Haloactinospora alba: one gene and its partner. Each later gene encodes a partner of the first gene's protein in a complex. Links are inferred from orthologs where the notes say so. Each region holds a gene or a part of one and is shown in the gene's direction. Other genes may lie near its edges.

The links. The genes of interacting proteins can lie anywhere in the genome.
Region 2: the proteins of secY (region 1) and secA are in contact, whole or in part, in a crystal structure (PDB 3DIN), measured with the Thermotoga maritima proteins. The link is inferred for Haloactinospora alba from one-to-one orthologs. Residues at the interface, in WP_004081795.1 of Thermotoga maritima: Glu108, Gly109, Glu110, Glu111, Ala236, Glu237, Arg238, Arg239, Ile240, Thr241, Ile242, Gln243, Tyr244, Ala245, Arg246, Arg247, Val248, Thr249, Gly250, Arg251, Arg252, Val253, Tyr254, Gly256, Ala257, Ser258, Thr259, Tyr260, Leu261, Pro262; in WP_004082002.1 of Thermotoga maritima: Glu261, Ala262, Arg263, Lys300, Ala301, Arg302, Thr303, Ile304, Ile305, Leu323, Tyr324, Asp325, Pro326, Val329, Ser330, Tyr333, Ile336, Lys340, Phe345, Val349, Glu363, Phe364, Tyr374, Ser375, Gly376, Gly377, Glu393, Ile395, Thr482, Ser483.

What each region holds. Positions count from the first base shown.
Region 1 is NZ_VFQC01000001.1:3,291,728-3,298,838, reverse strand. What follows is about bases 3,852-6,738. They hold secY (preprotein translocase subunit SecY), read left to right. Parts: upstream 3,852-4,580; coding sequence 4,581-5,897; downstream 5,898-6,738. Other genes in these bases: map (type I methionyl aminopeptidase), read left to right, coding at 6,547-6,738; FHX37_RS14765 (adenylate kinase), read left to right, coding at 5,909-6,547; rplO (50S ribosomal protein L15), read left to right, coding at 3,852-4,294. Outside these bases: rplN (50S ribosomal protein L14), read left to right, coding at 1-335; rplX (50S ribosomal protein L24), read left to right, coding at 339-644; rplE (50S ribosomal protein L5), read left to right, coding at 644-1,225; FHX37_RS14805 (type Z 30S ribosomal protein S14), read left to right, coding at 1,239-1,424; rpsH (30S ribosomal protein S8), read left to right, coding at 1,651-2,049; rplF (50S ribosomal protein L6), read left to right, coding at 2,065-2,601; rplR (50S ribosomal protein L18), read left to right, coding at 2,604-2,993; rpsE (30S ribosomal protein S5), read left to right, coding at 3,046-3,651; rpmD (50S ribosomal protein L30), read left to right, coding at 3,654-3,839; more of rplO, read left to right, coding at 3,836-3,851; more of map, read left to right, coding at 6,739-7,111. UniProt on the Escherichia coli protein: The central subunit of the protein translocation channel SecYEG. Consists of two halves formed by TMs 1-5 and 6-10.
Region 2 is NZ_VFQC01000001.1:349,772-357,450, forward strand. Bases 1,566-5,020 are described here. They hold secA (preprotein translocase subunit SecA), read left to right. Parts: upstream 1,566-1,943; coding sequence 1,944-4,820; downstream 4,821-5,020. Other genes in these bases: FHX37_RS01635 (hypothetical protein), read right to left, coding at 1,566-1,728; FHX37_RS01645 (hypothetical protein), read right to left, coding at 4,929-5,020. Outside these bases: hpf (ribosome hibernation-promoting factor, HPF/YfiA family), read left to right, coding at 1-682; FHX37_RS01630 (YciI family protein), read left to right, coding at 927-1,256; more of FHX37_RS01635, read right to left, coding at 1,378-1,565; more of FHX37_RS01645, read right to left, coding at 5,021-5,564; FHX37_RS01650 (PTS transporter subunit EIIC), read right to left, coding at 5,780-7,231; FHX37_RS01655 (GntR family transcriptional regulator), read right to left, coding at 7,293-7,679. UniProt on the Escherichia coli protein: Required for protein export, interacts with the SecYEG preprotein conducting channel.

The sequences.
Region 1 (7,111 bases):
ACAACACGGGGGCCAAGGAGATCCTGGCCGTTCGTGTCCTCGGCGGTTCGGGTCGGCGCTACGCGGGCATCGGCGACAGGATCGTGGCGACGGTGAAGGACGCCCTTCCCGCTGCCGGCGTGAAGAGGGGCGATGTCGTCAAGGCCGTTGTCGTGCGCACCAAAAAGGAGCGCCGCCGGCCCGACGGCTCCTACATCCGCTTCGATGAGAACGCCGCCGTACTCATCAAGGACGGTGGGGACCCGCGGGGCACTCGCATCTTCGGCCCGGTCGGCCGCGAGCTGCGGGACAAGAGGTACATGCGCATTATCTCGCTAGCGCCGGAGGTGCTGTAGGCGATGAAGGTCAAAAAGGAGGACGAGGTCGTCGTCATCGCCGGCAAGGACAAGGGTGCTACCGGGAAGGTTCTGCGGGCCCTTCCTAAGGAGCAGCGTGTCGTCGTCGAGGGCGTCAACCTCATCAAGAAGCACAAGAAGGCGAATCCGGCGGGCGGCCAGCAGGGTGAGGTCATCACGAAGGAGGCGCCGATCCACGTCAGCAACGTCGCCCTGATGGAGGGCGGCAAGCCGGTTCGTGTCGGTTACCGCTTCGAGGAGGACGGAACCAAGGTTCGGATCTCCCGCCACACCGGTAAGGACATCTGATGACGGTTACTGCTGACACTGGGACCGAAGCGCCGGCAATGCCGCGCCTGAAAGAGAAGTACCGTTCCGAGATTGTCCCCGGGCTCCGCGAGGAGTTCGAGATCGGCAATATCATGCAGGTGCCCGGTCTGACGAAGATCGTGGTCAACATGGGGATCGGTGAGGCCGCCCGGGACGCGAAACTGGTCCAGGGAGCCTCCGCCGACCTCGCCGCCATCACCGGGCAGAAGCCCAAGGTGAACCGGGCGAAGAAGTCCGTCGCCCAGTTCAAGGTGCGCGAGGGCATGCCGATCGGTGTGAGTGCCACGCTGCGCGGGGACCGGATGTGGGAGTTCCTGGACCGCCTGCTTTCCCTGGCGCTGCCGCGGATTCGTGACTTCCGCGGACTGTCGCCCAAGCAGTTCGACGGGAACGGCAATTACACCTTCGGGTTGACCGAGCAGGTGATGTTCCACGAGATCAATCCGGACAACATCGACCGGCAGCGTGGGATGGACATCACGGTCGTGACCACGGCGGCCACTGACGATGAGGGCCGGAGTCTGCTCAGGCGGCTCGGTTTCCCGTTCAAGGAAGCTTGAGGGACGACGAGGGATGGCTAAGAAAGCACTGATCGCCAAGGCGAACCGGAAACAGAAGTTCTCCGTTCGCGCGTATACTCGGTGCTCGCGGTGCGGGCGTTCGCGTGCCGTGTTCCGGAAGTTCGGTCTGTGCAGGATCTGCTTCCGCGACATGGCGCACCGCGGCGAGCTTCCGGGGATTACCAAGTCGAGCTGGTAACCACCGGCCGGGCGAGAGCGACCTCGTTGAGTCAGGTCGGCGTCTCGCGGGGCGGTAGGGCACCGTCGCAGAGGACAAATGAACCAACCGGGCACTGTGCCTGTGGCCAGTGCCCATGACCACGCTGTAGGTCCCAGAGGGGCCGCGTCACCAGTACGGGAGAACAGGGCGTGCGGGAACACGTCCTGTCCTTGGGGAAACCGCAGCGAGGAAGGGCCTATCGGCCATGACGATGACCGATCCGATCGCAGACATGCTAACGCGTCTGCGTAACGCGAGTTCGGCGCACCACGACGTCGTGGTGATGCCGTATTCCAAGATCAAGGCGCACATCGCCGAGATCCTCCAGCAGGAGGGATACGTCCAGGGCTGGCGTTCCGAAGAGGCCACAGTGGGCAAGAGCCTCGTGGTGGAGCTGAAGTACGGGCCGACCCGGGAACGTTCCATCGCCGGCATCCGTCGAGTCTCCAAGCCGGGGCTGCGGGTTTATGCGAAGAAGGACAACCTTCCGCGTGTCCTGGGTGGCCTCGGCGTGGCCATCATCTCGACGTCCGGTGGCCTGATGACCGACAAGCAGGCCAAAAAGCATGGCGTGGGTGGCGAAGTCCTCGCCTACGTCTGGTAAGGGAGAGAAATCAGCATGTCGCGTATTGGTCGACTGCCGATCTCGGTCCCCAAGGGCGTCGAAGTCACGATTGACGGTCAGGACGTCAAAGTCAAGGGGCCGAAGGGCGAACTGAGCCACACTATCGCTTCGCCGATCACCGCCGAGCACTCCGAGGGCACCATCACGGTGGACCGCCCGGACGACAAGCCGGACACCCGGTCGTTGCACGGGCTGACCCGGGCACTGCTCTCCAACCTCGTCGAGGGCGTCTCCAACGGGTTCAGCAAGACCCTGGAGATCACCGGTGTCGGTTACCGGGTGCAGGCCCGGGGGGAGAACCTCGAGTTCTCGCTGGGCTACAGCCACCCCATCACCATAGAGCCCCCGGAGGGCATCACCTTCCGGGTGGAGAAACCGACGCAGCTGGTCGTCGAGGGAATCGACAAGCAGCTCGTGGGTCAGGTCGCCGCCAACATCCGAAACTTGCGCAGGCCCGATCCGTACAAGGCCAAGGGCGTGCGGTACAAGGGCGAGCAGATCCGCCGCAAGGCCGGAAAGGCTGGTAAGTAAGCATGGCGAAGAGCACGACGCTGGCCCGCAGCAAGGGAACGGCCACGCGCGCGGCTTCCCGTGCGCGGCGGCATCTGCGGGTTCGCAAGAAGATCTCGGGGACTCCTCAGCGTCCGCGTCTGGTCGTCACTCGTTCCTCCAAGCACATGGTCGCCCAGATCGTGGACGACACCCAGGGCCACACCCTGGCGTCGGCCTCCAGCATGGACCCGACCATCCGCGCGGTCGGGGGAACGAAGACCGAGAAGTCGCACAAGGTCGGCGAGCTGCTGGCGCAGCGGGCAGCGGACGCCGGTATCAGCGCGGTCGTCTTCGACCGGGGAGGGTACCGCTACCATGGCCGGATCGCGGCCATGGCCGACAGCGCGCGTTCCGGCGGACTGGAGTTCTAACAATGACGAACTCGGTCAAGAGCAATCTTATCGACGGGAAGAGGAACCACTGATGGCTGCAGCTCCGCGGCGCGGCGCCGGTGGCGAGCGGCGCGACCGCCGCGACGATCGCCGCGGCGGCGCCGCAGACAAGGGTGTCTCCTACACCGAGAAAGTCGTGACCATCAACCGGGTCGCCAAGGTTGTGAAGGGCGGGCGTCGCTTCAGCTTCACCGCCCTGGTGGTTGTCGGCGACGGCAACGGCATGGTCGGCGTCGGTTACGGCAAGGCCAAGGAAGTTCCCTCGGCCATCGCCAAGGGTGTGGAAGAGGCGAAGAAGAACTTCTTCCGTGTGCCCCGGGTCCAGGGCACGATCACGCACCAGGTGCAGGGTGAGGACGCGGCGGGTGTCGTCCTGCTGCGCCCGGCGGCGCCCGGTACCGGTGTTATCGCCGGTGGCCCGGTGCGTGCGGTGCTGGACTGCGCCGGCGTCCACGACGTGCTGACCAAGTCCCTCGGTTCGGCCAACCCGCTGAACATCGTGCGCGCGACCGAGACCGCGCTCAAGCAGTTGAGCTGGCCGGAGCAGATCGCGGCACGGCGCGGTATGCCGATCGAGGACGTCGCCCCGCCAGCGATGCTGCGCGCCCGGCAGGAAGACACGAAGGCGGGTGCGTAACCATGGCTAACGTGAAGATCACGCAGGTCCGGTCCAAGATCGGCGGGAACCACAAACAGCGTGAGAGCCTGCGTTCGCTCGGCCTGGGGCGGATCGGCAAGACGGCCGTCCACGAGGACCGTCCCGAGGTTCGCGGGCAGATCAACGTCGTTGCGCACCTCGTGAACGTCGAGGAGGTCAGCAAATGAGCGACAACGACGAACCGTTGAAGTTGCACCACCTCAAACCGGCACCCGGGTCGAACAAGAACAAGATCCGCAAGGGCCGGGGCGAGGGCTCCAAGGGCAAGACGTCGGGCCGTGGCCACAAGGGCACCAAGGCCCGTTCGACCGTGCCCACCGGCTTCGAGGGCGGCCAGATGCCGCTGATCAAGCGGCTGCCCAAGCGCCGGGGCTTCAGCAACGCCAGGTTCAAGAAGACCTACCAGGTCGTCAACCTGGATGAGCTGAACGAGCTCTACCCCCAGGGCGGTGAGGTCACGGTCGAGGACCTGGTCGCCAAGGGGGCCGTGCGCAAGAACGAGCTGGTGAAGGTGCTCGGGACGGGTGAGATCACCTCCGCCGTGCGAGTGAGTGCGCACGCGTTCTCGGCATCGGCGAAGGAGAAGATCGTGGCAGCCGGTGGCAGTGCCACCGAGTTGTAGCGATGGCCTACCACCGGCACAGCCAGTTCAGGGGCGCCCGCGGTACGAACCGTCAGGTTCGGGCGGGCGCCCCTGCGCGTATCTCAGGTGGGTATGCTGAGCTGTCGTTATACCCACTGTCGGCACCAGTAACCTGCTGTCACTGCGGATGAGTGTTAAAGTGCCCTTTGCTTGATGCGATGTTTCCGAGCTCCGGGCCACCCCCGGCGCTGACGCTCTACGACGATTCAGGATCGGCCGCGATGTCTCGACTCGGTTCCGCCGCCGAAGCCGCGCAGGAGGAGACGTGCTAGGTGCGTTCGTCCGTGCGTTCCGCACGCCTGACCTGCGGAACAAACTGCTCTTTACGATTTTCATTCTGACCATTTTCCGGCTCGGGTCGGTCATACCCGCCCCCGGAATCGACCCGTCGGCGATTCGGGAGCAAGTGGAGTCGGCCCAGAACGCCGACGAGTCCGGCGTCTACGCGCTGGTCAACCTCTTCAGCGGCGGTGCCCTGCTGCAGCTCGCGGTCTTCGCGTTGGGCATCATGCCCTACATCACCGCCAGTATCATCATCAACCTGCTGACCGTGGTCATCCCCCGGCTGGAGACGCTGAAGAAGGAAGGCCAGGCGGGGCAGACCAAGATCACGCAGTACACGCGGTACTTGACCCTCGCGCTCGCGGTCCTGCAGTCCACCAGCATCATCGCGATGGCGCGCACCGGCCAGCTCTTCCAGCAGACCGGGATCCAGGCCGCCCAGTACATGCCCCGCCAGGACCTCGTCACCCTGGTGACGATGGTCTTCGTGATGACCGCCGGTACCGCCATCATCATGTGGTTCGGTGAGCTGATCACCGAGCGCGGCGTCGGCAACGGTATGTCGTTGATGATCTTCACCCAGGTCATCGCCACGTTCCCCTCGGCGATCCAGACCATCTGGCAGGAGCAGCCGGAGTGGGTGTTCGGGCTCATCTGCGCTGCCGGCCTGGTGCTGATCGCGGGAGTCGTCTTCATCGAGCAGGCACAGCGGCGCATCCCGGTGCAGTACGCGAAGCGGATGGTCGGTCGGCGGATGTACGGGGGCAGCTCCACCTACATCCCGCTGAAGGTGAACCAGGCCGGCATCATCCCGGTGATCTTCGCTTCCTCGCTGCTGTACCTGCCGCAGCTGGCGATCGGGCTGATGGGCCAGGACTCGGACAACGTCGTCGTGGACTTCCTCTCCACGTACTTCGTCAGCGGCACCCATCCCGTCTACATGGCGACGTTCTTCTTGCTGATCGTCGGGTTCGCGTTCTTCTACGTGGCGATCACGTTCAACCCCGCTGAAGTCGCCGACAACATGAAGAAGTATGGTGGGTTCATCCCGGGTATCCGGCCGGGGCGTCCGACCGCGGAGTACCTCGACTATGTGCTGACGCGGCTGACGACTCCCGGTTCGCTGTACCTGGGTGTGATAGCTCTGCTGCCGATGGTGGCGATGGGCGCGTCCGGCGCGAGCCAGAACTTCCCGTTCGGTGGTACGAGCATCCTGATCATGGTCGGTGTCGGGCTGGATACGGTGAAGCAGATCGAGAGTCACCTCCAGCAGAGGAACTACGAAGGTTTTCTGCGATAGTGCGTGCCGTACTGCTAGGGCCCCCAGGTGCCGGTAAGGGTACCCAGGCCCAGATTTTGGCGTCAGAGTTGTCGATCCCGAAGGTGTCCACCGGGGATATCTTCCGTGCCAACGTGAGTGGTGGCACAGAGCTTGGCTTGCAGGCCAAGGAGTACATGGACCGGGGTGACCTGGTTCCCGACGAGATCACCAACGCGATGGTCCGGGACCGGTTGGTCCAGGAGGACGCGCTGCAAGGCTTCCTCCTGGACGGGTTCCCGCGCAACGTCAGCCAGGCTCAGGTGCTGAACAAGATCCTGGTGGAGCTGGACGAGGAGCTGGATGCCGTCGTCGAGCTGAAGGTCGACGAGGAGGAGGTGGTCACCCGCCTCTCCGGCCGTCGTTCCTGCCGGAGCTGCGGCTACGCCCACCACACCCTCTACGACCCCCCGACGGTCGCTGGGGTGTGTGACCAGTGCTCGGGTGAGCTCTTCCAGCGGGAGGACGACAAGGAGGAGACGATCCGGCACCGCATGGAGGTGTACCGGGAGCAGACGGCGCCGCTGGTGTCGTTCTACGCCGACGAGGGGCTGCTCGTCACGATCACCGCGACCGGAACGGTCGAGGAGGTCACGGCTCGGGCGCTGGCGGCGATGGGACGTTCCTCCTGATGTTCCGAAAGGCCGAACCCGAGGTTCAGATCAAGAGCGCGGACCAGATCGCCCGGATGCGCGCCGCGGGCCGGATCGTCGCGCGCACGTTGGGCGAGCTGCGTTCGTCCGCGCGTCCCGGGATGTCCACTCTGGATCTCGACGAGATAGCCGAGCGGATGATCCGGGACGCCGGAGCGGTTCCGTCGTTCAAGGGCTACTACGGGTTCCCCGGTTCGATCTGCACCTCGGTGAACGAGAGGGTCGTGCACGGTATCCCGTCCGCGTCCACGGTGCTGGCGGACGGCGATATCGTCTCGGTCGACTGCGGTGCGATCCTGGACGGATGGCACGGGGACTCCGCGATCACGTTCCCGGTGGGTACTCCGAACCGGGAGGACAGCCGGATGATGGAGGCCTGCGAGGAGTCCATGTGGGCCGGGATCGCGCAGCTGTGGAGCGGCAGGCGCCTCGAGGACATCGGGAACGCGATCGACAGCTACCTCCGGGCGAGCCGGTTCGGCAACGTCCTGGAGTACGGCGGGCACGGCATCGGCACCCAGATGCACATGGAGCCCCACGTCC
Region 2 (7,679 bases), 2.9 Mb from region 1 along the record:
GGACATCATCGTCAAGGGTCGACGCGCGAACGTCAGCAACAAGTTCCGGCAGCACGCCGAGACCAAGCTGAACAAGCTCTCCAAGTGGGAGAAGAAGGGCATGAGCGTCGATGTGGAGGTGTCCAAAGAACGCAACCCGAAACTCGCCGACCAGCGGGAACGGGTTGAGCTGACCATCCACACCACTGGTCCCGTCATCCGCAGCGAAGCATCCGCGACCGATCGCTACACCGCGCTCGACCTGGCAATGGGCCGTGTCGAATCCCGGCTACGCAAGGCGGTCGACCGGCGGAAAGTGCAGAAAGGCAACCGTGCCCCCGTTTCGGTTGCGACAGCCACGGCAGGCCTCACCAACGAGTCCGGTGGCGGACTCGGACCTGTCGCCGAACCGTCGCAGTCGCATGTTCCCTCACCCGCACCGGCGCACGACGAGTTCGACAGTGCGTCCGTGGACAGCCAGTTCTCCGACGAGTTCGTGGAGATCGAGACCCAGGGTGAAGCCCCGGTGATCGTCCGGGAGAAGTTCCACCACGCCAAACCGATGACCATCGACCAGGCGCTGACGGAGATGGAACTCGTCGGACACGACTTCTACCTGTTCCACGACGAGGACCGGGACGCTCCGAGTGTCGTCTACCGCCGGAAGGGGTTCAACTACGGCGTGATGCGCCTCATGGACTAGGCGCGCCGTACGGACCGCGCACGCCCTCTCGGGAGTGGTGACAGGCGACACGCCTGGGCGAGGCGCCGACAGAGGGGGTCTTCCGGCCCCGGTGCGGAGCGTCCGATCCGCACCGGCGCTCGGGGGACCCCCACGCGCCGCCGCGACGCGCCCGCTGCCCCCGGCCGGCCGCACGGTTCCGGGGCGCGGCCGCCCGTCGCCTCCTGAGGCCCCGCGACATTCGGACAGGAGAGGGAGGCCGCGGATGGCGACGTTCATAGCGATCGGATACGGCGATCGCGTCGGCTACGACAGCACGGACGGGGCGGTCCGGGACGCGGCCCACGCCCACGACGAGCGACTGCGGGAGGCAGGCGTCGTGATGGGCACCGCTGGTGAGCCGGTGCAGGTGCGCAACCACGACGCTGCGGGGGCGCGAACGGACCAGGGACCGTTCATGCGCTCCGATCTCCCGGTCGCGGGATTCGCGATGATCGAGGCAGCCGACATCGAGGAGGCCACGCGACTGGTCTCGGGGACACCGTGCGCGGTGGCGCAGGGTGTGGTTGAGGTCTGGCCGCTGGCCAGGCCCTGACCGGTCCCGGCTCCCGATCCCCTTCCGCACGGGGCTCGGCGGGAGCCGCTGGGGGCGTTGGGAACGCGCGGTGGGAAGAGCCCCGCTTGGGCCGTGGTAGCGCGGCGCGCCGAGAGCGGGGTCACCCGTGGTCGGAGGAGGAGACCTCCTGGTCGTACTGCTTGATGCGGTGCAACGGGGTGCTGTGCGGTTCCTCCGACTCGTGGCGCGGATCGTCCAGGACGACGTCGGTGAAGATGTCGGTGATCACACACAGTACGGCGCCGACGAGCATGAGCCCTCCGCCGACGGCCAGCAGCCACCAGGCGGGTCCCGTCGCCAGCGACACACCCCCTACGGTGAACCCCACGAACAGGAACGCGACCGCCACCCACGAACCGAAGCGGCCACGGTGGCTGTTGGTGGGCGCCCACGCTCCGCCCTCGGCCTGGTACCCCCGGATGAAATAACGGGCTCGAGTTCTGTCGTTCATTGCGGTGTCCCCGTATCCTTCGTTCCCCAGCACGCCTCACCTCGGAGATAACCGCGGGGTGACCTGGTTAAACCGGACAATACGCCCGGGCGCGTGCCAGCGGAGAACGCGTACCGGAGCGCCACGATGACAGGCTCACTTACGATGGAAGGCTGGGGGGCGGAAACGTCCGGCTCTACGGACGCGGGCCACGATCTGCGAGGAGCGCATAGGAAGTGCCAGCCATACTCGACAAGGTCCTCCGCGCAGGCGAAGGCAAGATCCTGCGTACACTGAAGAAATACAAGGACCAAATCAACTCGATCGAGGACGACTTCGTCGAACTCAGTGACTCCGAACTGCGCGAGCTCACCGACGAGTACCGGGAGCGTCACCAGGACGGGGAGTCCCTCGACGACCTGCTGCCCGAAGCATTCGCGACGGTGCGTGAGGCGGCCAAACGAACCCTGGGGCAACGGCATTTCGACGTTCAGCTCATGGGCGGTGCCGCGCTCCACCTCGGAAACATCGCCGAGATGAAGACCGGTGAGGGGAAGACACTCACCTCCGCGCTGGCGGTCTACCTCAACGCGCTCGCCGGCAAGGGCGTGCACGTCGTGACCGTCAACGACTACCTGGCTCGGCGCGACGCGGAGAACATGGGCCGCATCTACCAGTTCCTCGGGCTCGAGGTCGGTGTCATCAGCCCGGAGACGAAGACGGCGGACCGGCGCGCCGCCTACGCGGCCGACGTCATCTACGGGACGAACAACGAGTTCGGCTTCGACTACCTGCGCGACAACATGGCGCTGTCGCTCCAGGACCGGGTCCAGCGCGGCCACGCCTTCGCGATCATCGACGAGGTCGACTCCATCCTCATCGACGAGGCGCGGACCCCCCTCATCATCAGCGGTCCGGCCGAACAGAACTCCCGCTGGTACACGGAGTTCGCGAAGATCGCCCCGCGGCTGCGGCGCGACACGGACTACGAGGTCGACGAGAAGAAGCGCACCGTCGGTATCACCGAGGAGGGCGTCGCCAAGGTCGAGGACTGGCTCGGTATCGAGAACCTGTACGAGTCGGTCAACACCCCGCTGATCAGCTTCCTCAACAACTCCCTCAAGGCGAAGGAACTGTACAGGCGGGACAAGGAGTACATCGTCAACGACGGTGAGGTGCTCATCGTCGACGAGTTCACCGGGCGTGTGCTGCGCGGCCGCCGGTACAACGAGGGGATGCACCAGGCCATCGAGGCCAAGGAGAAGGTGCGGATCAAGGACGAGAACCAGACACTCGCCAAGGTCACCCTGCAGAACTACTTCCGGCTGTACGACAAGCTCTCCGGTATGACCGGTACCGCCGTGACCGAGGCGGCGGAGTTCAACCAGACGTACAGCATCGGCACGGTCGCCATCCCCACCAACGAGCCGATGATCCGCGACGACCAGAAGGACGTCGTCTACAAGAACGAGGACGTCAAGTTCGAGGCGGTCGTGGAGGACATCGCCGAGTGCCACGAGCGGGGGCAGCCCGTACTGGTCGGGACGACCAGCGTCGAGAAGTCCGAGCTGCTGTCCAAGATGCTCAAGCGCCAGGGTGTTCCGCACGAGGTGCTGAACGCGAAGAACCACGCGCGGGAGGCGTCGATCATCGCCAGGGCCGGCCGGCTCGGTTCGGTCACGGTCGCCACCAACATGGCCGGTCGCGGTACCGACATCATGCTCGGCGGCAGCCCCGAGTTCATGGCCGACGAGGAGCTGCACGAGCGCGGGCTGCAGCCGCTGGAGTCCCCCGAGGAGTACGAGGCCGCGTGGCCGGAGGCGCTGGAGCGGGCGAAGAAGGAGGTGGAGAACGAACACGAGCAGGTTGTCGAGGCCGGCGGTCTCTACGTGCTCGGAACCGAACGCCACGAGTCCCGCCGCATCGACAATCAGCTCCGTGGGCGTTCCGGCCGCCAGGGCGACCCGGGGCAGTCGCGGTTCTACCTCTCGCTGCAGGACGACCTGATGCGGTTGTTCAACAGCTCCAAGGTGGAGCTCATCATGGAGCGGCTGAACATCCCCGACGAGCAGCCGATCGAGTCCAAGGTCGTCACCAAGGCGATCCAGTCGGCGCAGAACCAGGTCGAGCAGCAGAACTTCGAGATCCGCAAGAACGTTCTGAAGTACGACGAGGTCCTGAACCGCCAGCGCGAGGTGATCTACGACGAGCGCCGCAAGGTGCTGGAGGGCGACGACCTGCGTGAACAGGTCCAGGGGATGATGGACGACGTCCTGGACGGTTACGTGCGCGCCGCGACGGCCGAGGGCGACGCGGGCGACTGGGACCTGGACCGGCTCTGGAAGGCGTTCGGCCAGGTCTACCCGATCAGTTTCACCGTCGACGAGCTCATCGACGAGAACGGCGGCGAGCTGAGCACGCTGACTCCCGACATCATCTCGCAACGGGTCGTGGAGGACGCCCGGGAGGCCTACGAGCGCCGGGAGGAGGAACTCGGCTCCGAGGCGATGCGGGAGGTGGAGCGCCGCGTCGTCCTGCAGGTCATGGACCGCAAGTGGCGCGAGCACCTCTACGAGATGGACTACCTCCAGGAGGGCATCGGCCTGCGCGCCATGGCGCAGCGCAACCCGCTGATCGAGTACCAGCGGGAGGGCTTCGACATGTTCCAGGAGATGCTGGCGGCCATCAAGGAGGAGTCGGTCGGCTACGTCTTCAACGTCGAGGTGCAGGTCAAGGGGGAGAAGCAGGAGAGTTCGGCGCAGTCGGTCACCCCGGCCAAGGCGGCGGCCGCCGCCGCGGCCAACGGCGGCGCCGTGGCCACCGCCCCCGACCAGGAGGAGGACAGCTCCGCGGAGGAGGGAACCCCCTCCGCGGAGACCGGGGAGGAGGGATCGGAGCCCTCCGCCGAGGGGCAGGACGTCGTCGTCTCCGGCTTCGGCGAGGGCCGACCGGACCGGCTGCAGTACTCCGCCCCGGGTGAGGACGGTACGGTGCAGCAGCGCACCGAGGACGCCGAGGACCCCTACGCCAACGCCTCCCGCAACGAGCCGTGCCCGTGCGGCTCCGGCAAGAAGTTCAAGAAGTGCCACGGCGACCCGAAGGTCCGCGCCTGAGACCCGCCAGCGGCCGGCCCCGCCCGCGGGGCCGGCCGCGCTCGGTGCGGGAAGGGCGACGGCGCGGTTCCGCGGACCGGAACCCGCCGTGTTACCGCTGGTGTCCGCTCACCGGCCGGTGGGCGTCCCACCGTGCTCCGTTCCGCCGACCGTCGCGAGCACACGGTCCGCGAGTTCCGTGACGGGCCTGGCATGGCCCGTGTCGATACGGTCCAGCCCCAGCCGGTCCAGACTGTCGACCACGTGCCGCTGGTACCGCGCCGCGCGTGCCAGGAAGGCGTCGACCAGACGCTGTCGTTCGCTGGTGGCGTCCTCGTAGCGGCTCTCCGCGTGGATACGGGAACGCAGCACGGTGTCGTCGGCGGTGAGCCACACGGCGGCCGTGCGCGGTACCGCGAGTTCGGCGACGCGGGCGGGCAGGACCGCCGAGCCCTCCAGGACCAGGCCGGTGCCAGTGCCGTTCCCGCGGGCGCGGGCGGCGACCAGCTCCGCGACCGTGGGCCACAGGCGTTCGTAGTGGTCGAGTACGGAGGCGACCAGTTCGTCGACCGAGAGCCTTGCGTAGTGGTCGGCGACGTGGGCCGGGACCTCCCGCCCCGGCGTGCTCCAGGGCCGCCCCGGGTGCCGCGCCAGCCCGTCCGTCGACCGGTGGGTGAAACCGAGCCTGTCCGCCATGGTCCGGGCGAGGGTCGACTTCCCGGTGTGTGACGTCCCTCCGAGCAGTATCACCCGTGTCTCCCGCATCCCGGTGAGCCTAACCGCCGCGCGGCCTTCCCGGGAGGGAGCACCCGCGCGGGAAAGCCCGGCTCTGCGGTGGTCACGGGCACGTGCCGGCCACCGGGCCGGGGAACTTCTGTTGCCCGCCGATCCCGTGGCCACCAGGAATTCACAACCGGGCCGCTGTGGTCACCCTGCGGTCACCACAGCGGCCCGTTCATCCCGGGGCGGCGCTACCGCGCTCAGCCGGAGGAGCCCGAGGACGGCGGCTCTGAGGAGTCACCGTCCGAGGGTCGCTCCCCCGAGGAGCCGGAGCCCGTCGAACCGGAGGAGCTCTCCGTGCTGGAGGAGCTCCCGCTCGCGTTGTTCTGGTCCGGGTTGGTCGCCACCGAGGGTTTCTCCTCGACCGGCTCCCGTCCCGGCGTGGGCAGGTTCAGCGCCTTGATCAGGAAGTAGAACACCACGAAGTAGAGCGCGAAGTACACCACTCCCATCAGCAGTACCCAGCCCAGTCCGGTGGTGTTGGACTTGGTCGCGTTCAGCAGCATGTCGATGCCGCCGGCGGAGAACCCGAAGCCCAGGTGGGCGTCCAACGCGTTCAGCACGGCCATCGAGATCCCGGTCAGGATCACGTGCACCACGAACAGCACGGGGGCGATGAAGATGAACGAGTACTCGATGGGCTCGGTGATGCCGGTGACGACGGCGGTGAGGGCGGCGGAGATCATGATGCCGCCGGTGGCCGCGCGCTGGCTGGGGTGGGCCACCCGCCACATCGCCAGCGCCGCCGCGGGCAGGCCGAACATCAGCACCGGGAAGTAACCGGAGAGGAAGCCGCCCGCCGTCGGGTCGCCGGCCAGGTAACGGTTGATCTCGCCGTGGACGACGTTGCCGGTCTCCGGGTCGGAGTAGCTGCCGAACACGAACCACACCACCGAGTTGACGATGTGGTGCAGCCCGAACGGCAGTAGCAGGCGGTTGACCACGCCGTAGACGCCGGCGCCGACCGCGCCGGAGCCCACGATCCACTCACCGAGGTCGGTGATCCAGCCGCCGACGGTGGGCCAGATCAGACCGAAGGCCACCGCGACGAGGATCGAGGCCACGGCCGTGACGATGGGGACGAACCGGCGGCCGCCGAAGAAGCCCAGCCATGTGGGGAGTTTGATCTTGTGGTACCGCTGCCACAGCAGCGCGGCGACGATACCGATGACGATACCGCCGATGACGTCCGTGGGGTTCTTGGCGCCGAGGCTTAACCCTCCCACGTCCTCGTCGGCTATGGTGACGGAGGCACCGACCTCGCCCCCGCGTTCGCTGAACAGGAGCTTGGTTACCTGGTCGAAGATCAGGTAACCCACGACGGCGGCGAGCGCGGTCGACCCGTCGGCGCGTTTGGCGAAGCCGATGGCGACCCCCACCGCGAACAGCAGGGGAAGGTTGTCCAGGATCGCCGTGCCCGCGCCGCCGATCACGTCGGCGACGGGTTGCATCCAGCCCATGCCGGCCCAGGAGGCCATCCCCTCCCCGCCGAGGAGGTCGGGCTGGCCCAGGCGCATGAGCAGGGCGGCTGCTGGCAGGACGGCGATGGGCATCATCAGGCTGCGCCCGATGCGCTGTAGTACCCCGAGGATCGCCGATGACTTTTTCGGTGCGGCGGGGAGGCCGCCGTCTGCGGTTGATGCGGAACTCACCGCTGGTCCTCCCGTGTGTCGTAGACGGATGCGGATGCTGCACGGTTGTGCCGACGACGGGCTATACCTGGCCGGCCCGCCGGGGATCGAGCTGGGAGTGGAGCTGGTAGCGGTCCGCCCGGTAGGTGGACAGTGCCAGTTCGACGCACTTCCCGTTGCTGAAACTGAGTCGCTGCATGGACAGCACCGGGCTGCCGTGGGACAGCCCGAGTAGCTTGGCGTCCGTGGGGTCGCAGATTCCGGCCTCGATGGTCTGCTCGCCGGCGTCCAGCAGCAGGCCGAACTCCTCTTCCAGGATCTGGTAGAGGGAACGGCGGGACAGGGAGTACTGGTCGAGGTCGGGGACGACGGAGACCGGAATGTTCGACCGTTCGATGGCCATGGGCTCGTTGTCCGCGGTGCGGAGCCGCTCGATGTGGTGCACCAGGGACCCTGGTTCGATGCCCAT